3 regions of the Bradyrhizobium sp. Unk1 genome follow, and region 2 is predicted to be linked to each of the others. Evidence: predicted binding sites of a transcription regulator. Region 2 holds the regulator's gene; each other region holds the start of a gene.
The links. Region 2 encodes LexA, which represses DNA repair genes until DNA is damaged. Its sites were predicted from a motif close to TGTTCNNNNTGTGTTCNG; they were not measured.

Region 1 (7,739 bases), on a different contig from region 2:
CGATGCCGAATTTGCCCGGCTCGCTGTTGGTATCGAGCGCAAACTTCGCGATCAGCTGCTTGGTCAGGCTGCCGCGCGCGCCTTCGGCGAACAGCGTGTACTTGCCGAGCAATTCCATGCCACGGGTGAAGGAGTCCTTCGGCTTGCCGTCGCGGCCGATGCCCATGTCGCCGGTGGCGATGCCCTTCACCGCGCCCTGCTCGTCATAGAGCACCTCGGCTGCGGCAAAGCCCGGATAGATCTCGACGCCGAGCGCCTCGGCCTTGCGCGCCAGCCAGCGGCAGACATTGCCGAGCGAGCCGATATAACAGTGATGATTGTCCATCAGCGGCGGCATGATGAAGTTCGGCAGCTTGATCGCGCCGCCTCCCGTCATCCAGTAGAAGCGGTCGTCCTTCACCTGCGTCTTCAGCGGACAGTCGGAATCCTCGCGCCAGTCCGGGATCAGCTTGTCGAGCCCGGCCGGATCGATCACGGCGCCGGAGAGGATGTGCGCACCGACCTCGGAGCCCTTCTCCACCACGACGACGTTGAGATCGGCATTGAGCTGCTTCAGCCGGATCGCAGCCGCCAGGCCAGACGGGCCGGCGCCGACGATGACGACGTCGAATTCCATGGATTCGCGCGGGGGAAGTTCTTCGGTGCTCATCTGATCTCAGCCCTTGAGACGGTTCCTCGTCATTTGCGCCCCCTTGTTTCCGATTTTTCCGGGTAGGACAACCACGGAAATGCGTTCCACTGGGATGCAAGGCACCCCAAACTGATATAGTAAAAGTCTGACTTTCCAAATGATCCCCGAACCCGCACCCACCGTCCGAGAGCTTCTCGCCTTCTATCTGGAGGCCGGGGTCGACTGCGCGCTCGCGGAGGAACCTGTCGACCGCCTGGCGGAATTGGATGCTCCGCCGCCGGCCCCGCGCGCCGCACCTCCGGTCGAGGCACCACGGCCTGTTGCCGCGCCCGCGGTGATGCGCGGCGAGGCCGCACCTGCGCCGGACATTGCGATCGCCTCCGCACGCGAGGCCGCGCGCACCGCGCCGACGCTCGAGGCACTGCGCGAGCTGATGCAGAATTTTGAAGGCTGCGCGCTGAAGCACACCGCGACGCGGCTGGTGTTCGCCGACGGCAATCCGCAGGCGCGCATCATGTTCGTCGGCGAGGCGCCGGGCCGCGACGAGGACATTGAAGGGCTGCCCTTCGTCGGGCGCAGCGGCAAGCTGCTCGACCTCATGATCGGCGCGATCGGCCTCAACCGCACCACCGCCTACATCGCCAACGTGATTCCCTGGCGGCCGCCCGGCAACCGCACGCCGACGCCGCAGGAAACGCAGATCTGCCTGCCCTTCATCCAGCGCCAGATCGAGCTGGTGAATCCCGACGTGCTGGTGACGCTCGGCAATCCCTCGACGCAGACGCTGCTGTCGACGCGCGAAGGCATCATGCGCACCCGCGGCCGCTGGTTCGACTACGAGACGGGTGGGCGCACCATCCGCGCGCTGCCGACCTTCCACCCGGCGTATCTCTTGCGTTCGCCATCGTACAAGCGGCTGGCCTGGCAGGATCTGCGCGCAATCGCGAAGGTGCTGGCGGGCGCGTGAGGGACTGAACGCTCCCTCCCCGTCATTGCGAGGAGCGAAGCGACGAAGCAATCCAGACTATTTCCGCGGAAAGATTCTGAATTGCTTCGCTGCGCACGCAATGACGAACGGAGAGAGTACGCGCCCGACTTACGTCCCCTTCGGCCGCACGATGGCCCAGCCGATGCGCAGCAGTTGCTGGCGGCCGGTCACCAGCCATTCGAAGGCGCGCGGCACTTCCGGAACGATGCCGGGAAAGCGCGCGAGGATTTCCGGCGGCGGGGTGCCGGCGGTGTCGGAGGCGCGCCAGACCACGACGCCGCCGGTCTCGCTGAACTTGGCCTGATTGATCCACGGCGTGCGCGCGGGCTGGGCATCGATGAAGAGATGCGGCCGGCCGGAATGCAGCGTGATCAGGCTCGCAAGCTGGGTCTCGCCTGCGACCGCGCGCAGGCGATGATTGGTGCGGCGGGCAAAGCTCTCGTCGAAGAAATCCGAGATCGCGCGCGCCGGCATCGAGGTCGCAATCTCGTTGGCGCCGGTCCAGGGCAGGAACAGCACGGCGAGCACGACGCCGGCTGCGGGCGCCACGACGGCGGCAGCCCACACCGTCCGCAGCACGCGCGCGCGACGCATCGCGATGAGGTCGCCGGCCGCCACCACCACGGCAAGTCCCGACACCACCAGCACGACGCCGGCGCCACCGACGACGGCATCGAGCCCGAGCAGGCCGGAGATCAGGACCGCGCCGAGCGCAGGCGCCAGCGCGAAGAAATAGACGAAGTTGTGCGCGAGCGGCTCGACCGGCGGCCGGTAGATGATCGGCGCTTCCTCGCCCTTGGCGACGAACAGGCCGCTGTTGAGAAAGGTCAGCGCCGGGATCGCCGCCGCCCCGAGCACGAGCCCGCCGAGCAGCCAGGCCGCGTGCAGCGCGCGGGCGTTCAGCTCGGCGACCACAGGCAGGGTCGGCATGACAAGCGTCTCGGCGCGCATCAGCCAGACCGCATAGGGCAGCGCCAGGACAGCGACGACGATCAAAGCGAACAGCGGATCGAGCGCGCGCAGGGTGCGGCGACCGCCGGCGGTCGAGATCGCGAAGACGACGAGCAGGAGGAGAAGGAAGATCGCCGCGGGGGTCGTCAGCAGCAAGAGGCCCGCTTCGATCGACCAGGCGAACCAGGCATTGCCGCGGCGCTGGCCGATGATCTGCCAGGAATGCAAAAGAAGAAGCGCCCAGAGCGGCCGCGCCAGCACCAGCGGGCTAAAGTCGAGCGCCGGCGAGGAGAAGGCCAGCACCGTCATGGTCAGCAGCACGGCGAGCACCGCCTGCTGTGAGCCGACCACGGCGCGGGAGAGATGATAGAGCGCGATGAAGGTCGCGACCTCGCAGAGCTGGGCGAGGACATAGACGCCGAACATGTGGCCGCCGGCGGCGCGATAGGCGATGTCGGCGAGCCAGATCGGGAGCGGCGGGCCCAGATCGGTGCCGACCTGGTACTCGCGCCCGAAGGCCAGCAGGGTCGCGAGCGTGCCGGGCGGGCTGCGGTAAAACACCAGCGCCACGAACAGCCACATCGCGGCCTGGAGCAGCACGACGATCCACACGATCAGCCGCGGCCGGGCGCGAATGAGCTCGATGACCAGGGAGGTAAACCGCATGCAACGTCCGAAAGATGCAGCCAACCCGTCCAGCCGGCCCTATTCGCTCACATCTGTTTTGATAAAGGGCGTCACGCGTTGTGGCAACGACAGTCTGCCCTACAAGCCCGCTGACGCATCAATTTCAACGCTTGCGACCACCTGCACCTCGACCTCGGTCACCGCAAACAAGTCCCGCACCGGCTCGACCGTCGAGGGCATGTGCTTGGCGCGGGCGGCGGCGACGGGGGCGAAGAAGCTGCGGTGGTGGATGGTGGGACCAAGGCGGTCGAGCGCGTCGAGGTGCTCGGGAACGGCGTAGCCCTTGTGTTGCTCGAAACCGTAGCCGGGGCAGTCCTGCGCCAGCGCGCACATCAGCCGGTCGCGCGTCACCTTGGCGATGATCGAGGCTGCGGCGATCGACAGCACGATGCCGTCGCCGCCGATCACGGCCTCGCAGTCGCAGGCGGTGTCGAGCCGATCGCGGCCATCGACAAACACATGACGCGGCGTGTCGGGCAGCGCCACCACGGCGCGCTTCAGCGCCCACAGCGAGGCACGCAGGATGTTGTCGCGGTCGATCCGGGAGCGCGAGGCGACGGCAACCGAGACCTGCGCGGTGGCGCAGATCTTGTCGAACAGTCGTTCCCGCTCCTCGGCCGTCAGGCGCTTGGAATCGTCGATGCCGCGCGGAATGCGGTCGGGATCGAGAATCACGGCGGCCGCGACCACGGGTCCGGCGAGCGGCCCGCGGCCGGCCTCGTCGCAGCCGGCAACCGGCCAGACGCCGCGCTTGATCAGCGCGCGCTCGCGGCGGAAGGTCGGCGAGGCGACGGCGATGATGGCGCCCTGCCTGCCGGCCGGGGTCTTAACGGCCGACCCCTTGGCCGCCTTCGCAGGTGCTGCCTTCTTGGCGGCATCCTTCTTCGGCGCGGCCTTCTCTGGCTCTGGCGCGTCTTTGGCCGGCTTCCTGGCGGACTTGTCCCGAATCATGGCCGGGATCGTGCGCAAGCGGCCCAGCCGGCGCAACCGGGAACCCCGGACAATTCCCGTTATTCAGACCAGCCGCCTACTCGGCCAGGTGCACCCGCCGGTCCTCACCGACCTCGATGCCCGGCGCGACCACGACTTCCCAGGGATGGCCGTCGGGGTCGGCGAAATAGCCGGAATAACCGCCGTAGTCGGTCTCATGCGCCGCTTTCAGCAGCGCGGCGCCCTTGCCGACAACGAAGGCCAGAACCGCGTCGACCTCGTCGCGCGTGGCGCAGTTCCAGGCGAGCGTGATGCCGCGGAAGGTCGCAGGCCTCGGATTGTCCGGTAACTTGGCGTCGGCCGCGAGTTTATCCCAGTGAAACAGGGCCAACACCGGACCACCGGTATCGTAGAACGCGACGGCCTCGCCGGTCGCCTTCAAACGACGCGAGAAGCCAAGCGCGTCATAGAAGGCGATGCTGGCACGAATGTCGCTCACACCCAGTGTGATGACGGTGAGCCGCGGCACCGGCGCGGTAAGTTCCTGACTCATGCTACGCCTCTTCCACTTCCTCGATCAGAACAGGCTGAGCTGATCGCCGTTCCGCTTCGGCCTCGCAAAGTGATCCGTCGTCAGCTTGGAGCGCCGCTTGTTCAGCCCAAGCCTGTCGCAGGCGATCTCGAAGCGGCGGCCGATGGTCCAGGCCATCGGCCCGGTGCCCTTCATCCGCTCGCCCCATTTCGCGTCGTAGTCGCGGCCGCCGCGCATGTCGCGGATCAGGGTGAAGACGTGGCGGTAGCGGTCCGGATAGTTGGCCATCAGCCATTCGCGGAAGAGATCGCGAACCTCCAGCGGCAGCCGCAGCAGAACGTAGGAGGCTTCCTTGACGCCGGCATGGGCGGCGGCATCGAGGATGCGCTCGATCTCCGAATCGTTCAGCGCGGGGATCACGGGCGCGACCATCACGGTGGTCGGAATGCCGGCCTCCGAGAGCTGCTTCAGCGCCTCCAGCCGCTTCGGCGGCGTCGCCGCGCGCGGCTCCATGGTGCGCGCGAGCTTTGGATCGAGCGAGGTGACCGAGATCGCGACCTTGGCGAGGTTGCGCTTGGCCATCCGCGCGAGAATGTCGATGTCGCGCACGACCAGCGCCGACTTGGTGACGATGCCGACGGGATGGCCGGCGCGCTCCAGCACTTCGAGAATGCCGCGCATGATCTTACGCTCGCGCTCGATCGGCTGATACGGATCGGTGTTGGTCCCGATCGCGATCATCCGCGGCTCGTAGCCGGTCGCGGCCAGCTCCTTCTCGAGCAGCGCCGGTGCATCGGGCTTGGCAAACAGCTTTGACTCGAAGTCGAGCCCCGGCGACAGGCCGAGATAGGCGTGCGTCGGCCGCGCGAAGCAATAGACACAGCCGTGCTCACAACCGCGATAGGGATTGATCGAGCGGTCGAAGCCGATGTCGGGGGATTCGTTGCGGGTGATCACCTTGCGCGAGGTGTCGACGCCCACGCTGGTCTTGAACGGCGGCAGCTCCTCCAGGCTCTGCCAGCCGTCGTCGAAGGCGACGCGGGCCTCAGCCTCGAAGCGGCCGCTGGCGTTGGACTGCGCGCCCCGCCCCCGCCTGCGCTGTTTGTCGATGGCGACCGCCAGTTCGGGAAAATCAGAGTCCGCACCCGCCGGCTCGGAGGGCGCCGTGACCGGCGGGTGCTTGAGAGCATGAGAGGATGCTGGACTCATGAAGCCAAGATAGCACGCCAAAGGAACAAATCAAGAACACAAACAAAAAACTGAAAAACAGCCCCATGCACGGTAGCCGCCCAAATTTCGGGCGCGGTCCTTTGACCTCACGCAACACACCCGTCGCGGCGATCCTGTTCGATGCCGGACAGGGATCAATCGCACCGGAACAAAGTTGGTGACGATCGCTGGGTGAAAGTCGGCAGGAACATGACAAATCAACGACAATCGGCCTCAGGGAGCAGCGAGCTCGATCTGCTCGATCGCTATTGGCGCGCCGCGAACTACCTCTCCGTCGGGCAGATCTATCTGCTCGACAATCCGCTGCTGCGCGAGCCGTTGCGGCCGGAGCACATCAAGCCGCGCTTGCTCGGTCATTGGGGCACGACGCCCGGGTTGAACTTCATTTACGCCCATCTCAACCGCGTCATCCGCGCGCTCGATGTCGGCGTGCTCTATATCTGCGGTCCCGGCCATGGCGGCCCGGGCATGGTGGCCAACACCTATCTCGAAGGCAGCTACAGCGAGATCTATCCCGACGTCGCGCGCGATACGGACGGATTGCGAAAACTTTTCAGGCAGTTCTCCTTCCCCGGCGGCATTCCGAGCCACGCGGCGCCGGAAACGCCGGGCTCGATCCATGAAGGCGGCGAGCTCGGCTACGCGCTGGTGCACGCCTATGGCGCCGCATTCGACAATCCCGACCTGATCGTTGCCTGCGTGGTCGGCGATGGCGAGGCCGAAACCGGCCCGCTCGCGGCGTCCTGGCACTCGAACAAGTTCCTCAATCCCGCCAATGACGGCGCGGTGCTGCCTATCCTGCATCTCAACGGCTACAAGATCGCGAACCCGACCGTGCTCGGACGGATGCGCGACGCGGAGATCCGCGACCTGTTCCGCGGGTTCGGCCACGAGCCGCTGTTCGTCGAGGGCGACGATCCCAAATTGATGCACCAGGCCATGGCGGACGCGCTCGACGTCGCGCTCGCCAGCATCCGCTCGATCCAGCAGCATGCCCGCGACGGCCGTAAAAGCGTCGAACGGCCGCGTTGGCCGATGATCGTGCTGCGCAGCCCGAAGGGCTGGACCGGCCCGAAGGAGGTCGACGGCAAGAAGGTCGAGGGCTTTTGGCGCGCGCATCAGGTTCCCGTTGCGGGCTGTCGCGAGAACCCGGCGCACTTGAAAATCCTCGAAGATTGGATGCGCAGCTACGAGCCCGAGAAGCTGTTCGACGGCAGCGGCGCGCTCATTCCCGAGCTTCAGGCGCTCGCACCCGAGGGCATCCGCCGCATGGGCGCCAATCCGCACGCCAATGGCGGCCTGCTGAAGAAGGAGCTGAAGCTGCCGGACTTCCGCAGCTTTGCCGTGGAGGTGCCGCAGCCGGGCGGTGTGACGGGCGAAGCGACGCGTGAGCTCGGCAAGTTTTTGCGCGACGTCATCCGCCTCAACGCCGAGGCACGCAACTTCCGCATCATGGGCCCGGACGAGACCGCGTCGAACCGGCTCGACGCCGTGTTCGAGGCGACCGAACGGGTCTGGATGGAGCCGACGGAGCCTTACGACGTGCATCTCGCCCAGAACGGCCGCGTGATGGAGGTTTTGAGCGAGCATCTCTGCCAGGGCTGGCTCGAGGGCTATCTGCTCACGGGACGGCACGGCTTGTTCTCCTGCTACGAGGCCTTCATCCACATTGTCGATTCCATGTTCAACCAGCACGCCAAATGGCTGAAGGTGACGCGACATCTGCCCTGGCGGCGGCCGATCGCCTCGCTGAACTATCTCCTGACCTCGCATGTCTGGCGGCAGGACCA
Region 2 (7,739 bases):
GAAGTGGTGGAGCTGCGCTGCACCTACGATCCCGCGACCAAGGGCGGCAACGCGCCCGACGGCCGCAAGGTCAAGGCGACCATGCACTGGCTGCCGGCGGCGACGTCGGTGCCGGCGGAGATCCGCATCTACAACCAGTTGTTCTCCAACCCTAGCCCGGACGCCTCGAACTTCGCGGCCGATCTCAATCCGCAGTCGCTGGAGATCCTCTCCAACGCGCGGATCGAGGCATCGGTTGCGGAGAGCAACTCGACCGAGCCGATGCAGTTCGAGCGTCAGGGCTATTTCGTGCGCGACAAGGACTCGACGCCGGGCAAGCCGGTGTTTTCGCGCACCATCGGCCTGCGCGACACGTTCGCGAAGGAAGTCGCCAAGGGCTGAGGGGATCGGGCATATGAACAGTGAGGCCGACGCCATCGTTTCCGCCATCATCGCGAAATGGTGCGCCGGCTTCGCGACACTCGATGCGGCTGCACTGTCGTCGCTCTATGCGAAGAACGCGTTCTTCTTCGGCTCCAATCCAAAGCTCTATCGGGGCAGGGACGGCGTCGCCGATTACTTCAACGGCCTGCCGCGCTGGCGCCAGCCGAGTGCTGCGTTTTCCGAGGTGCGCGCCGCGCAAGCCAGCCCGGACCTGATCAACATGGCCGCGATCGTGTCGTTTGACCTCGCCGGCGAGAGGGCGGAGTTCTCGGTCAAGATGAGCTGGGTCATCCTCCGCGAGCACGGCGACTGGAAGATCGTCAATCACCATGCCTCGTCGCGTGCGCCGTTGATCTGATGTTGCTGCCGCCCACGGCATCGTCATTGCGGCGATAGCAACGAACGCTGCCCCCGCGCGTTGGGGTGGGTCCAACAAGGAACCCACCATGCAGAACATCGCAGAGCATATGGAAGTCATCGGCGCCGATGGCGTCCACATCGGCACGGTCGACAAGGTCGAGGGCAACCGCATCAAGCTGACCAAGAAGGACAGCGGCGAGGGCAGCCACAAGGGCCACCATCACTTCATCGACAAGGGCCTCGTCGCCGGTGTCGAGGGCAACAAGGTCCGGCTCTCGGCCAAGGCGGACGTCGCCGTGACGATGGAAGAGGAAAAGTAGGGGGACCTTCGCTCCGTTCCTGATCCGTACCGCTATTCGCCTGCCTGCACGTTCCGGTAGCCTCCAGGCCTGTCGCGTATCGTAAGGTGCAGGGAATGGCGGAGCCGGGCCGGCCAGTTCGGTCCCAGGGGATCGCGGGGACTTGGATCGCGGGGACTTGGATTGCGGGGACTTGGCCCGTCGGCCGAGCTGCATCCGCGGGCGGCCTCGTGCCGGCAGGGTTCGACCTCTGGACGTCGCTGGCCGGGACCCTGCGCGAATGGGCGCGCGCCGAGGCCGGCGCCGGGCGATTGTTGCCGTGGGTGATGCCGGTCGCGTTCGGCGGCGGTATCGCGCTCTACTTTGCCGCCGATCATGAGCCGGTGCTGTGGGTCGTTGCCGCAACGGCCATCGCACTCATGCTTGGCGCCGTGCAGTTGCGGCGGAGCCGGTTGTTTGCGCCGGCGATCATGATCGCGGCGGTCGCGGCCGGTCTTGCCACGGCGACCTGGAAGACAGCGCGGATCGCGCACACGGTGCTGGCAAAGCCGCTCTATTCCGTCTCGCTGTCGGGCTTCGTCGAGACCCGCGACATCCGCGAGCGCACCGACCGCTTCGTGCTGCGCGTCACGGCGATGGAGGCGCAGCGCAGCGACGTCAAGCTCGAGCGCGTGCGCCTCTCCGTGCGCAAGGGGACTGCGCCCGAAGTCGGCAGCTTCGTGCAGTTGAAGGCGCGGCTGTTGCCGCCGTTGTCGCCGGTGCGGCCCGGCAGCTATGACTTTTCGCGCGACATGTTCTTCCAGGGCATCGGCGCCTCCGGCTTCGTGATGGGCACGATTGCGGCATCGGTGCCGCCGGATGCCGGTGGCTTGCGGCTGCGTTATGCCGCCTTCATGCAGGGTCTGCGCGATGCGATCGACGCGCGCATCCGCGTCACGCTCGAGGGCGACAACCGGGCGATCGCGACCGCGCTGCTCACGGGCCGGCGCGATGCGATTACCACGCCCGTCAACGACGCCATGTTCATCTCGGGGCTCGGCCATGTGCTCTCGATTTCCGGCTATCACATGGCGGTCGTCGCCGGCGTCGTGTTCTTCGCGGTGCGCGCGCTGCTGGCGTTGATCCCCGGAATGGCGGCGGGCTTTGCCATCAAGAAATGGTCGGCGGCCGCCGCACTTGTCGCAGCCGCGTTCTATCTGCTGCTGTCGGGCGCGGAGGTCGCGACGCAAAGATCGTTCTTCATGACCGCGGTGGTGCTGATCGCGGTCATGGTCGATCGCCGCGCCATCACCTTCCGCACGCTGGCGGTGGCCGCGTTAATCGTGCTCGCGGTCGCACCGGAGGCACTTGTGCATCCGAGTTTTCAAATGTCCTTCGCCGCGACGCTCGGACTGGTGGCGCTGGTGCAGATCGGCATGCCGAACCTGTTTGCGTCGCCCGATCATTCGGCGACCGCGCGGATTGCGATGTGGGGCGGGCGCGAAATCGCGATGCTGTTCCTGGCCTCGCTGATCGCGGGGCTCGCGACCACGCCCTATGCCGCTTACCACTTCCACCGCGTCACTCCGTTCGGCGTGCTCGCCAACCTCGGGGCGATGCCGGTGGTCTCGGCCCTGGTGATGCCCGCGGGCCTGTTGGGTTTGATTGCAGCGCCGTTCGGACTTGATGGTCCGTTCTGGTGGCTGATGGGGATCGGCATCGACTGGATGGTTGCGGTGTCGCGCTGGGTGGCCGCTTTGCCGGGCGCGGTCGGCCGCATCTCGGCCTTCGGCATCGCGCCGCTGATCGCTGCAAGCTTGGGAATCATCGTGATGGGCTTGTTGCGCACGCCGTTGCGCTGGGCCGGCGCGGTGGTGCTGTTAGCCGCGATCCTCTGGGGACTGTGCGCGCGGCAGCCCGATGTCCTGATCGCCGGTGACGGCCAGAGCGTCGCGGTGCGGGGCAGGGATGGACACCTGCATCTGATCAGGTCGAGCAAGGACGGTTTTCTTCTGAAGGAATGGCTCGCCGGAGACGCCGATCCGCGCGACGCCGGCAGTGCCTCACTGGCCGCCGGCGTGTCGTGCGACGAGGCCGGCTGCGTGACGCCGCTTGCCGACGGGCGCCTGGTCGCGCTGGCCTTGCGCATCGATTCATTGGCTGACGATTGCAGCCGCTCCGCGCTGGTGGTGACGGCGCGGCCGGCGCCGCCGGATTGCGCGGCGATGGTTGTCGACCGTCAGCGTCTCGCAAGGCAGGGCGCGCTGGCGTTGACGCGAAGCGGCGACGGCTTTGTGGTTCAGGCGGCGAAGGCAAGGGGAGCGGACCGTCCGTGGTCGCCGGCGGTTGCCGGCGAGGCGGATTTCGGCGCGAGCCTTGGGCCGCAGGCGGCGGCTTCCCGCAACCGCGATGCGACGCCATCGGAAGCCGACCTGCAGGCCGAGGATTGAGCGGACGGGTTACAGATACCAGGCCAGCACGGCATCGAGCCTGGCGTTGCCGATCACCGGCAGGACGACCATCTGGCTCAGTCCAGAGGCGCAGGCCTGCGAGGCCGCGGCCGAGCCGTCACGTGCGAGATCGTCGTTGAGCGCGGGCATGCCGGTGGCCCAGGCCCCGCCGATGCTGCCTTCGCCTTTGGCGATGGATTTCGTCGCATAGAGCGCGGCGAGGTCGGTCTGCGCGCTGCAATCGCCGGCGCGGAAGACCAGCGCGGAGCGGGCCTCGTCCGGGACCCAGATCTCGAAGCGTCGTGCAATCGGGGTCGCCTGCGCCGAGAGGAACGTCAGCACCCAGGTCTGATCGGTGCCGGTCCGATAGGGAACGCCGACCCCGAGATTGATTCCGACCTTGGCGGCGTCCTCCCAGCGCAGAAAACTCCTGGCATCGTACAGGTCCTTGATGACCAGCGGCAGGCCGGCTTTCCAGATGCGGCCGGGCAGGCCGAAGCCACGCGGAAATCTGGTGTGGCGGGAGTTGAATTCGAACATTTCGGCGGTGCCGTAATAGCCGTCGACGAGCGCCATCTCGTGGGAGGTTTCGGCATCGTTGTGCCAGAGCTCGATCGCGCCGACATGGGCCTCGTCGTCGCCGCAGAACAGCACCATGACGGCTTGCAGGAATTCGCCTGAAAACACCGGCACTGCCACGCCGCATGTCAGCCCGGCGGCGATGGCCTGATCGGTCCGCTTGAAATAGGAATCGGTGAATCTGGTGAGGATCACGGGGTGGCCGCTGGCCCAGGCCTTGCCGGGAAGCCCCTCGTCATATCCGAAGTGCAGATCTTCGCTCACGGCCCTGAACGCGGACAGCCCTTCGCCGTAGAGGCTGCCGCCGAATTCCAGCCGCATGCGTGTGCGGTCAGGCACCCAGAGTTCAACGACGCGAATGAAGGTCTTCATTGAACGTGTCCGCCGTCTCAAGCCGCACCAAGCATCGGCCATTTGGCTGCGGAACGGACGTTCAAAATTCAGGCAGGACAGCGCAAACTTCGTGCGGTGGGAGGCGCAACGGCTTGGTCCGCCCGAGGGAGTTTCGCGGGACACGAACGACACCATCTCGCCGGCCTCGGCCGGCGATGGCGATTTTCAATCCTGGCCCGACCTGCCGGCCGGGAATGGCTATGTCAGCCGATCGGCAGGCGGGTGATGGTCGGCCGGCTGTCGGTGATGATCTGCGGCTTGTGCTCGCGCTCGCCGAGCGGCTGGGTCACCGGTAGTTGCAGCACGGTCGCGCGCTGGCCTTCGACCAGCTGCGTCACCAGCACGGATTTGCCGTCGGGGAATTCGATCGCATCATGATGGCGATCGGGAATGTGCGGATCGATCTTGCCGAACTTGCCGACGCGCGAATTGACGGTACGCGTCCAGATCCAGCGATTGTCGTAGCGGACGTTGTCGGCGAAAGCGAGCTCCGTTCCCGGGAGCAGGCAGACCGCGACGGTCGGATCGGCTGCGGAGGCAAAGCCGCGCGTCGAGGTGCCGCGGAAGGTTGTCGTGACGACCGTCTCGCCGACTTCGGCGGGACGCGACGCGACGGCATGCAGGCTGTAGTCACACATCGGGTGCTCCTCATGCAGGGATAGCGACCCACGTCTCTCAATCGAGGCGCAGGCCTCTATCAGAGTGGAAATGTGAAAGGTTCTGCCCGGTTGTAGGCAAATCTACGGCTCGCCGCAGCAAGCCGCAATCACATTATCTTTCCCGAATCCACTAGGAACAAAGCCCGCCCCTATGCATTCTGCAGGCGCGTGTCAGCGCCCCGCAGGCGCCGACCAGCCGGAATATTGCCAGGCCGGCCGCGACGGTTGCTCGACGGCGTTGCGGGCCTTGCGGGCTCGCTCGCTCACGGCGGTGTCGTTGCGGACATGGGGTCGCGATTGTGCGGCCAAGGCTTTCGACGCCAAGGCTTTCGACGCCAAGGCTCGCGACGCCAAGGCTTGCGACGCTGATGCTGCGATCAGCGCCACAGCAACTGGGATCTGAACGATCCGGCGCATGACTTCTCCTCGAACCTGAAGGCCGCGAAGCAGGGCTGCTTCGTGCGGCGTGCCGAGGATTTACCGCCAGAGGAGGGGCCGGATAATCTGCGCGAAACCAGAAAGACTATCCAGCGGAAGCGGACAATCGTCCGCTCCAATCTCGGATCGGCGATGCCGATCTAAAGCGCGCGGGGCGCCAAATAACCGATCCCGGCGCGTCCGGTATCAGTACTTCCGGTAGAGCCCGATCAGTTTGCCCTGAATCTTCACCCGGTTGGGCGGGAGGATGCGGACCTCATAGGCTGCGTTGGCGGGCTCGAGCGCGATCGAGGCGCCGCGGCGGCGGAAGCGCTTCAGGGTTGCTTCCTCGTCGTCGATCAGCGCCACCACGATATCGCCGGTGTCGGCGCTCTCGTTGCGCTGGATCAGCGCCATGTCGCCGTCGAGAATGCCGGCCTCGACCATGGAATCACCACGCACTTCGAGCGCGTAATGTTCGCCTGAACCGAGCATGTCAGGCGGTACGCTGATGGTGTGGCTGCGGGTCTGCAAGGCCTCGATCGGCGTGCCGGCCGCGATGCGGCCCATCACGGGGACCGCCACGGGACGCTCGCCCTCATCCGCCGGCGGGCTGGAAGTCGTGCGGACCTTGCCGAGATTGCCTTCGATGACGCTCGGCGTGAAACCGCGGCGGCTGCCGGCGGCGGCCTGAAGCTCGGGCAGCTTGATCACCTCGATGGCGCGGGCCCGGTTGGGCAGGCGCCGGATGAAGCCGCGCTCCTCGAGCGCGGTGATCAGGCGATGGATGCCCGATTTCGAGCGCAGGTCGAGCGCGTCCTTCATCTCGTCGAAGGAGGGCGGCACGCCGCTTTCCTTCAGCCGCTCGCTGATGAACCGCAGGAGCTCGTATTGTTTGCGCGTTAACATCTCGACCAAAATCCCCCGGTTGATGTCGTTCGATTCCGAGACGCTGAATTCAGCAGTAAGCCGCTACATGCTCGAAACAAATCATGAACGGACACTATATGTTCGATACATGTTCCGCAACTGCTTAATTTACCGTGAACGCGACAAAGTTCGCGGAACGCACGCGAACGAAGCGATCAGACGGGCAGCCGCAAGACCTCGCAAGGCGTGCCGGCTTCGGCCTTCGGCGCGAATGGCGCGCGCACGAGAAGTGCCTGTGCCGCAGCGAGATTCGCAAGCAGCGAGGAATCCTGGTGATTGACCGGAACGGCGACGAGCGTGCCGTCGTCGCGCAGTTCGAGGCGTGCGCGCAGATAATCCTCGCGCTGGTCGTTGGCGCCGACATCGCGGCCGAGCACCGCGCGTTCGCGGCGGTGATGAATCATCGAACGGCCCGAAAGCGCGCGAATCAACGGCACCATGAACAGGAAGCCGCAAACATAGGATGACACGGGATTGCCAGGCAGGCCGATCACGCGCATCGCGCCGAGCCGCCCGTTCATCATCGGCTTGCCCGGCCGCATCGCGATCTTCCAGAACGCCATCGAGATACCTTCGTCCCTCAGCGCCTGCTGGACCAGATCGTGGTCTCCGACCGACGCGCCGCCGGTCGTGATCAGGATGTCCGCGCCGCTCTCCCGCGCGCGGCCGATGCCGGCCGTGGTGGCCGCCAGCGTGTCGGCGGCAACGCCGAGGTCGACGGTATCGGCGCCCTCGCTGCGGGCGAGCGCGTGCAGGGCGTAGCCGTTGGAATAGACGATTTGGCCGGGACCGGGCGTGGTACCCGGCATCACCAACTCGTCGCCGGTCGCGAGGATCGCGACCTTCGGGCGTCGTCGGACGGGCAATTGCGGGTAATTCATGCCGGCGGCGAGCGCGAGGTCGCGCTCGGTGAGCCTGATACCCTTGCACAGCAGCACGTCGCCTTCCGAGAAGTCGACGCCGGCGGGGCGGATGTGCCGCCCCGTTACGGCGGCTTCCTTGATGGTGATGCGCTTGCCGTCCGCGACCGTATCCTCTTGGATCACGACCGCATCAGCGCCATCGGGAACGACACCGCCGGTGAAGATACGCACGGCCTCGCCGGCGCCGACCGATCCCGCAAACGGGCGGCCCGCCGCGACCTCGCCGATCAGGGTGAGCTGGGAGTCGGTCTTCGCCGCATCGACCGCGCGCACCGCATAGCCGTCCATTGCCGACATCGCCTGCGGCGGCTGCGTGCGCCGCGCGGC
Region 3 (7,739 bases), on a different contig from region 2:
CATTCCAGCGCATGGCCGCCAAGCCAGACCACCACCACGCGGTCGATGATGTCGGGGGCCTTGAGCAGCGCCGAGGCGACATTGCTAATGGCGCCGATGGCAATGACGTAGAGCGGATTGTCCGGAGAGCCTGCGCGCGCCCGGGCCACGAGGTCGTTGACGGCGGGGGCGGCCTGCGCCGTCTTGCCGGGGCCGACATAGTCGGTGACGCCGCGATGAACCAGGCCTTCCGGCGCGACATTGAGGCGCTCGAGCAGGCGAAGGATTTCCTGGTAGCTCAGCTCCATGCCGTGGCCGGGACTTTTCGAGCGTGTGTTGAAGAACGGCGCGGCGTAGATCGCCTCGACGTCGAACCGGTCCTTCGACAGCAGCATCTGCACCAGCGCGAACTGATCGTCGATCTCGTTGTAGGTGTCGGTGTCGAGCACCACGCGCACCTTGCCCGCCGGCGGCTCCAGGAGTTTGAGGCGGGCTGCGTCCGTGAGTGTCATTGCCGTCTCCCTTGGCGGGGCGTGTCGATTGCGGATCAGGCTTTGAGCGGAATCCGGCAGACCACGTCCGCAATCTCCTCCATCTGCGCGAACATGTGGTCGGGCGCAAGCGCCTGTAGCGCCGCCGGCGCGGCATAGCCCCAACTGACCGCGCCGCAGGCGATGCCCACGGCCCGCGCGGCCTCGATGTCGCGGACCTCGTCGCCGATGGCGATGACCTTGCCCGGCTCCACGCCCGCGCGCCGGACGACGCGCCGGAATTTTGCGGGCTTGCCGAACAGCGATGCCGCGCAGTCGAAATGCGCAAACAGGGCGGCGGACTCGCCAAGCTTCTCGCGCGCATTGGATTCGCTGTCCGACGTCACCAGCGCGAGCTGCACGCCGTTATTGGCGAGCGTCTGCAGCATCGTCTCGACGCCCGCGAACAGGGGAATCTCCGCAGCCGCCTCCGCCTTCAGCCGCCGCGCATGTCGCGCGATCGCCGGCAGCTTCCACAGCGGGACCTCGAGCCGGGTGAGGATCTCACGGCTCGAAGCATGCCGTAGCGCTTCGATTTCGTCATCCGCGACGCGACGAAAATTGAAGCGGTCGGCGACATCGTTGATGGTCCGCAGGAACCATGGAAAGCTGTCGGCCAGCGTGCCGTCGAGATCGAAGATGGCGAGGGAGTAGGGCATGGAGGAGGGTTTTGGAGTTCGCTGAAAAACGAGACGTGGCGTGCTATTATTTCAGGACAATTCAAGGACAGTCATGCGACACGAGCACATTGAAATCAACCCTGCGATCATGGAGCAAGCCCGTCATCCGTGGGACGCGCGTGCCGGTCGAACTGGTGTTGCACGAACTGGAGGCTGGCATGGCCACCGAGGCCATCATAGCGGAGCACCCGCGGCTTACGCCGGATGATGTTCGGGCGGCCCAGGCCTTCGCGACCGATCATTGGGCCGCGGAAGACATCTTTTGTCGCTGAATCGTGCTCTGGCTCGCGGACGAATGCGTCACCGCAATTTGCGCACGTGAACATTGATGTCGAGATCGATGTTGCTGACGCAGGTTTGAGTAGTCCGGTGAGAGCCGCCCTCGTGCCAGGGACCATCGCGTGTGCGGGCGTTGGTGATATTGGCGAGCTTCAGGCATCGCCATTGCGGCAGCGGTCCGCTGCTCTCGCCGGCGAACTGCCAAGCCAGTACGGCTTCCTCACCGATCTTGTTGGTACCGATGATATGCGGACAAAGTTCGCGATAGCGCCCCTCGTAGATGCAGGTCATCTGCTGCTCGGCGAGGATTGCCTTGCGGAAGAGCATGTAGGTGCGGCTGGGCATCGCGGACACTTACAGCCTTTCCCCGATGATCCCGCGGACGAGGCGGAGTGAATTCTACTCCGCCGCCTCGCTCGTGCTCCGCCGCTTCGGCTTCCTTGCCTTCTTCAGCACCGGGTCCAGAAACTTGCCCGTGTAGCTCCGCGGCGCTTTCGCGATATCCTCCGGCGGGCCCCAGGCGACGATCTCGCCGCCGCCGTCGCCGCCTTCGGGGCCGAGGTCGATGACCCAGTCTGCGGTCTTGATGACTTCGAGATTGTGCTCGATGACGACGACCGTGTTGCCCTGCGCGACCAGCTCGTGCAGCACTTCCAGCAGCTTCTTGACGTCGTGGAAATGAAGACCGGTGGTCGGCTCGTCCAGGATGTAGAGCGTGCGGCCGGTGGCGCGCTTGGACAGCTCCTTGGCGAGCTTGACGCGCTGGGCTTCGCCGCCCGACAGGGTCGTGGCCTGCTGGCCGACATGGATGTAGTCGAGGCCGACGCGGTGCAGGGTCTGGAACGTCTCGCGCACGCGCGGCACCGCCTTGAAGAAGTCGGCGGCTTCCTCGACGGTCATGTCGAGCACGTCGGCGATGCTCTTGCCCTTGAACAGGACCTCCAGCGTCTCGCGGTTGTAACGCTTGCCCTTGCAGACGTCGCAGGTGACGTAGACGTCGGGCAGGAAGTGCATCTCGATCTTGATGACGCCGTCGCCCTGGCAGGCCTCGCAGCGGCCGCCCTTGACGTTGAAGGAGAAGCGGCCGGGCTCGTAGCCGCGCGCCTTGGCTTCGGGCAGGCCGGCGAACCATTCGCGGATCGGCGTGAAGGCGCCGGTGTAGGTCGCGGGATTCGAGCGCGGGGTGCGGCCGATCGGCGACTGGTCGATGTCGATGATCTTGTCGATGTGCTCGAGACCCTCGATGCGATCGTGGGGTGCGGCGCCTTCGCTGGCGTTGTTCAGCTTGCGGGCGATGGCCTTGTAGAGCGTGTCGATCAGCAGCGTCGACTTGCCGCCGCCGGAGACGCCGGTGACGGCCGTGAACAGGCCGAGCGGAATTTCGGCCGTGACGTTCTTGAGGTTGTTGCCGCGCGCGTTGACCACCTTGATGGTGCGGCGATGGTTCGGCGGGCGCCGCTCCGGCACCTCGACCTCGAGCTCGCCGGTCAGATATTTGCCGGTGAGCGATTTCGGGTTGCGCATGATCTCGGCGGGCGTGCCTTCGGCGACGATGTTGCCGCCATGCATGCCGGCGCCGGGGCCGATGTCGAGGACGTAATCGGCAAGCAGGATCGCGTCCTCGTCATGCTCGACCACGATCACGGTGTTGCCGAGGTCGCGCAGGCGCTTGAGGGTGTCGAGCAGGCGCGCGTTGTCGCGCTGGTGCAGGCCGATCGAGGGCTCGTCCAGCACGTAGAGCACGCCCGTCAGCCCCGAGCCGATCTGCGAGGCGAGGCGGATGCGCTGGCTCTCGCCGCCGGACAGCGTGCCGGACGAGCGGGACAGGGTGAGGTAATTGAGGCCGACGTCGAGCAGGAAGGTGAGGCGCTCGCGGATCTCCTTGAGGATGCGGCCGGCGATCTCGTTCTGCTGCGTGTTCAGCGCCTCGGGCACGGTCTCGAACCATTCGCCGGCCTTCCTGACCGACAGCTCCGAGATCTCGCCGATATGCTTGCCGCCGATCTTGACGCAGAGCGCCTCGGGCTTCAGCCGGAAACCCTTGCAGCCCTCGCACGGGACGTCGTGGAAATATTTCGCGAGCTCCTCGCGCGCCCACTCGCTCTCGGTCTCGCGATAGCGGCGGTTGATGTTGGTGATGACGCCCTCGAACGGCTTCTTGGTGTCGTAGGAGCGGACGCCGTCTTCGTAGGAGAACTTGATTTCATCCTCGCCCGAGCCATGGAGGATCGCATTCTGCGTCTTCTTCGGCAGATCCTTCCATTTGGTGGTCAGCGTGAACTTGTAGTGCTTGCCGAGCGCCGTCAGCGTCTGGACGTAGTAGGGCGATGACGACTTGGCCCAGGGCGCGATCGCGCCCTTGCCGATGGCGAGCTCCTTGTCGGGGATGACGAGATCCTCGTCGACATGCTGCTCGACGCCGAGGCCGCCGCAGGCCGGGCAGGCGCCGTAGGGATTGTTGAACGAGAACAGGCGCGGCTCGATCTCCGGAATCGTGAAGCCGGAGACGGGGCAAGCGAATTTTTCCGAGAACAGGATGCGCTCAGGCCCGCTCTTGTCGTGAATTTTTGCGGTCTTCTTCTTCTCCTCGACGGGCGCCGCCGCTGCAGGCGCATCGGCGAACTCGACGACGGCGAGGCCCTCCGCGAGCTTCAGCGCGGTCTCAAAGCTTTCGGCGAGGCGCTGGCCGATGTCGGCGCGCACCACGATGCGGTCGACCACGACGTCGATGTCGTGCGGAAATTTCTTGTCGAGCGTCGGCGCTTCCGCGAGCTCATGGAAGGTGCCGTCGATCTTGACGCGCTGAAAGCCCTTCTTGAGCCATTCGGCGAGCTCCTTGCGGTACTCGCCCTTGCGGCCGCGCACGACGGGGGCGAGCAGATAGAGGCGGGTGCCCTCGGGCAGCGCCAGCACGCGGTCGACCATCTGCGAGACGGTCTGGCTCTCGATCGGCAGACCCGTGGCGGGCGAATAGGGCACGCCGACGCGCGCCCAGAGCAGGCGCATGTAGTCGTAGATCTCGGTGACGGTGCCGACGGTCGAGCGCGGGTTCTTCGAGGTCGTCTTCTGCTCGATCGAGATCGCCGGCGACAGGCCGTCGATCTGGTCGACATCAGGCTTCTGCATCATCTCCAGGAACTGGCGCGCATAGGCCGACAGCGATTCGACGTAGCGGCGCTGGCCCTCGGCATAGATGGTGTCGAAGGCGAGCGAGGATTTGCCGGAGCCTGACAGCCCGGTGAACACCACCAGCTTGTCGCGGGGAATCTCGACGTCGACATTCTTGAGGTTGTGCTCGCGCGCGCCACGGATCGTAATTGCGCGCAGGCTGGATCCCGCGTTCTGCTGTTGGCGCTTCGCCTTGATCACTTCATCCATCCGAGTTGCCCTCAAGGAATCCCAAAGGTGCGCGATCGCGCCAACAAAAAAGGCGCGCGTCGCCCGGAACCGGGATCGGCGCCGATGGGTATGCCAGCGAACGTAGGAAGAACGGGGACGGATTTCCAGTGGCGTGTGCGAATCGTCAACGGATTGTTGGCGCGCTGGCGGCATCTGGCAGGAGCAGGGCGCCCGGAGCATGCGAAGGGCCGGCGCGAGGCCAGCCCTTCGTTCGCGTTTGAATGCGGATTTGGGGCAATCCGCACAGGATCAGGACTTGGAGGTTCCTGAGGGAAGCTTTGTCTCAGTATTTGGCGACGACCGGGCCGCCCCAGCGGTAATTGATGCGGATCAGGCCCATGTCGATATCCTGGCCGATCCGGTCGGTGCGCGGGGCGAAGCCGCCGACGAGAGTTGCGAAGTCAGCGCTGTGATGGCCGAGGAACACGTGATTGTACTCGCCGCCGACCGACCAGTTCTCGGCAAAGCCCCATTCAACGCCGATGCCGATCGTGTAGCCCCAGCGGGTCTGGTTGACGCTGTTGAACGTCGCCGCCGCTGGCGCGCCCGGAAAGAAGGTGTCGTATTTGTCGTGGGCCACGGCTGCGCCGGCCTTGCCGTAGAGCAGCAGATTGTTCACAGCGTAGCCGAGCTGGCCGGTGAACAGACCGAAGCTGTCGATCTTGGTCTGGTTCGTGATCGGCGCCAACGCCACGCTGACATTGCTGCCCTTGAAGTCGGCCCAGTTGCCCTGGCCCTCGATGCCGAACACCCAGCGCGATTTCTGCCAGCGATAGCCGAGCTGTCCGCCGACCGTGCCACCGCCCGCATTGTGACAGCCTTCGCCAACGGCCGGATCGACAGCGATGCCGAGCGCGCGAGTCACGCCCCAGCAGGCATGGGCCAAGCCGCCGCCGCCATTGATGCCGGCATAGATGCCGCTCCAGTCATAAACGGGAACGGCGGCCGCCGGCGCCTTGTAAATCGGTAGATCGGCGGCGGTAGCCGGCGCGACCGCGCCGAGTGCGAACAGGCTGACCGCAGCCAGCATCCACGTCTTCATGTCACGTCCCCAACTCGCCAAAGCCATTCGCGGGCGCCGTGCGCGCGCCTCACGACTCCAAGACGGTTGGGTGCACCCTCGCGCGAAAACAAAAAGGCCGGCGCAAGGCCGGCCTTTCGTGACGCGATGGCGTTGGAGACGAAGATCAGTATTTGGCGATGAGGGGGCCGGCGAACCTGTAACTGACGCGGGCCGTTGCGATGTCAACGTCCTGGCGGATCCGATCGGCGCGCGAGAACGTGCCGTTGTTGAACGTAAATCGGTTGTCGCGCGATCCCATGAAGCCGTGCACATAATCGACGCCGACCACGATGTTGGGCGTTACGCCGAAATCGAGGCCAGCACCAACCGCTCCGCCCCAGCGCGTTTCATTCGCCCTGTCGAACACGAAGCCGGTGGCGGTGGTGAAGCCCTCGTATTTGTCGCTCACAACCATCGCACCACCCTTCGCGTAGAACAGCACATTGCTCCAGGCGTAGCCGACCTGGCCGGTCACGAGGCCGAAGGCGTTGATCTTCGAGCGGTCTGAGCCGACGCCGCCGGCAGCCAGGCTCGGTCCATTGGAGCCGCTAAGGTGAGCCCAGTCGCCCTGGCCTTCCACGCCGAACACCCACGACGCGCTTTGCCAGCGAAAGCCGGCCTGGCCGCCGGCCACGCCGCCGGTCGCGGTGTGGCAGCCCTCCGATGCGGGGGGAGTGACCGGTGCACCGAGGATGTTGGTGACGATGTCCCAGCAATTATGGCTCCAGCCGCCACCACCGTTGGCGCCGATGTAGAAGCCGCTCCAATCGTAGACCGCGCCGATCATCGGGGCAGGAGCTTTGGTGTAGGGCCTCGCCGCCAGATCGGCCGCCGAAACGGACGTGGTCATCGCGACTATGCCGGCAGCGGCAAGCATAAACTTGTTCAAGACGGACCCCCCCAAGGCCAAAGTTGTTGCGATCTTCGATACAACCTTTGAGGTGCGACAGTCTGTCACCGGAGGGTCACAGCGCGCCGAAAAATGGAACTTGTCCGCAAGCGCTCGCGCCGTACGCGCGAAAACAAAAAGGCCGGCGCAAGGCCGGCCTTTCGTAACGCGATGGCGTTGGAGACGATGCTTAGTACTTCGCCACGACCGGGCCGCCGAAGGTGTAGTTCAGGCGAACGGTGCCCATGTCGACGTCCTGCTTGATACGGTCGATGCGGTCGTTGATGCCGAGAATCGTGAACGAGTTGTTGCGCTTGCCCATGAACAGATGGTCGTATTCGATCGCAACGGACCAGTTCGGCGCGAAGCCGAATTCGAGGCCGGTGCCGACCGCGCCGCCCCAGCGCGTCTCGCTTGCGCTGTCGAGGACCAAGCCGAACGCCGTGCCGTTGTACTTGGCATGCGTGACCGCCGCGCCACCCTTCACGTACCAGAGCACATTGTTCCAGGCATAGCCGACCTGGCCGGTGAACAGGCCAATCGCGTCGATCTTGGTCTCGTTGACCAGCGGAGCAAGCGCCACGCTCGTATTCGAGCCCTTCAGATTGGCCCAGTCGCCCTGGGCTTCAAGGCCGAACACCCAGTTGGCCGACTGCCAGCGATAACCGACCTGGCCACCGACGACGCCGCCTGTCGCATTGTGACAGCCTTCAGCCGTGTCCGGACCCGCAACGCCGAAGATGTTGTTGACATCCCAGCAGTTGCGGCTCGAAGCGCCGCCGCCGTTGATGCCGAGGTAGAAGCCGGACCAGTTGTAGATCGAGGCCACAGCAATGGGCGCCTTGGTGTAGGGGCGGGCCGCCAAATCGGCCGCCGAGGCGGGAGCCAACGCGCTGAGTGCGAACAGACTGGCCGAGGCC

Region 1: AC5ZFO_RS26870 (PA0069 family radical SAM protein) is a predicted target of LexA. The motif match lies at 5,950-5,967, and genes of this name have one in related genera.
Region 3: uvrA (excinuclease ABC subunit UvrA) is a predicted target of LexA. The motif match lies at 4,943-4,960, and genes of this name have one in related genera.

Annotation. Positions count from the first base shown of each region.
Region 1 covers NZ_JCAMOP010000022.1:86,605-94,343, reverse strand. The annotation lists gene AC5ZFO_RS26895 (electron transfer flavoprotein-ubiquinone oxidoreductase) at 1-649, opposite strand, end outside; gene AC5ZFO_RS26890 (uracil-DNA glycosylase) at 789-1,598, shown strand; gene AC5ZFO_RS26885 (glycosyltransferase family 39 protein) at 1,728-3,236, opposite strand; gene rnhB (ribonuclease HII) at 3,336-4,208, opposite strand; gene AC5ZFO_RS26875 (VOC family protein) at 4,285-4,740, opposite strand; gene AC5ZFO_RS26870 (PA0069 family radical SAM protein) at 4,765-5,928, opposite strand; gene AC5ZFO_RS26865 (phosphoketolase family protein) at 6,139-7,739, shown strand, end outside.
Region 2 covers NZ_JCAMOP010000007.1:220,717-228,455, forward strand. The annotation lists gene AC5ZFO_RS11650 (glutamine--tRNA ligase/YqeY domain fusion protein) at 1-381, shown strand, start outside; gene AC5ZFO_RS11655 (YybH family protein) at 395-781, shown strand; gene AC5ZFO_RS11660 (DUF2171 domain-containing protein) at 870-1,103, shown strand; gene AC5ZFO_RS11665 (ComEC/Rec2 family competence protein) at 1,199-3,511, shown strand; gene AC5ZFO_RS11670 (GAF domain-containing protein) at 3,521-4,462, opposite strand; gene AC5ZFO_RS11675 (hypothetical protein) at 4,687-5,121, opposite strand; gene lexA (transcriptional repressor LexA) at 5,767-6,468, opposite strand; gene AC5ZFO_RS11685 (molybdopterin molybdotransferase MoeA) at 6,645-7,739, opposite strand, start outside.
Region 3 covers NZ_JCAMOP010000015.1:92,483-100,221, reverse strand. The annotation lists gene AC5ZFO_RS20685 (nucleoside hydrolase) at 1-491, opposite strand, end outside; gene AC5ZFO_RS20680 (HAD-IA family hydrolase) at 527-1,168, opposite strand; gene AC5ZFO_RS20675 (DUF433 domain-containing protein) at 1,180-1,461, shown strand; gene AC5ZFO_RS20670 (hypothetical protein) at 1,490-1,822, opposite strand; gene uvrA (excinuclease ABC subunit UvrA) at 1,868-4,846, opposite strand; gene AC5ZFO_RS20660 (outer membrane protein) at 5,151-5,909, opposite strand; gene AC5ZFO_RS20655 (outer membrane protein) at 6,055-6,819, opposite strand; gene AC5ZFO_RS20650 (outer membrane protein) at 7,010-7,739, opposite strand, start outside.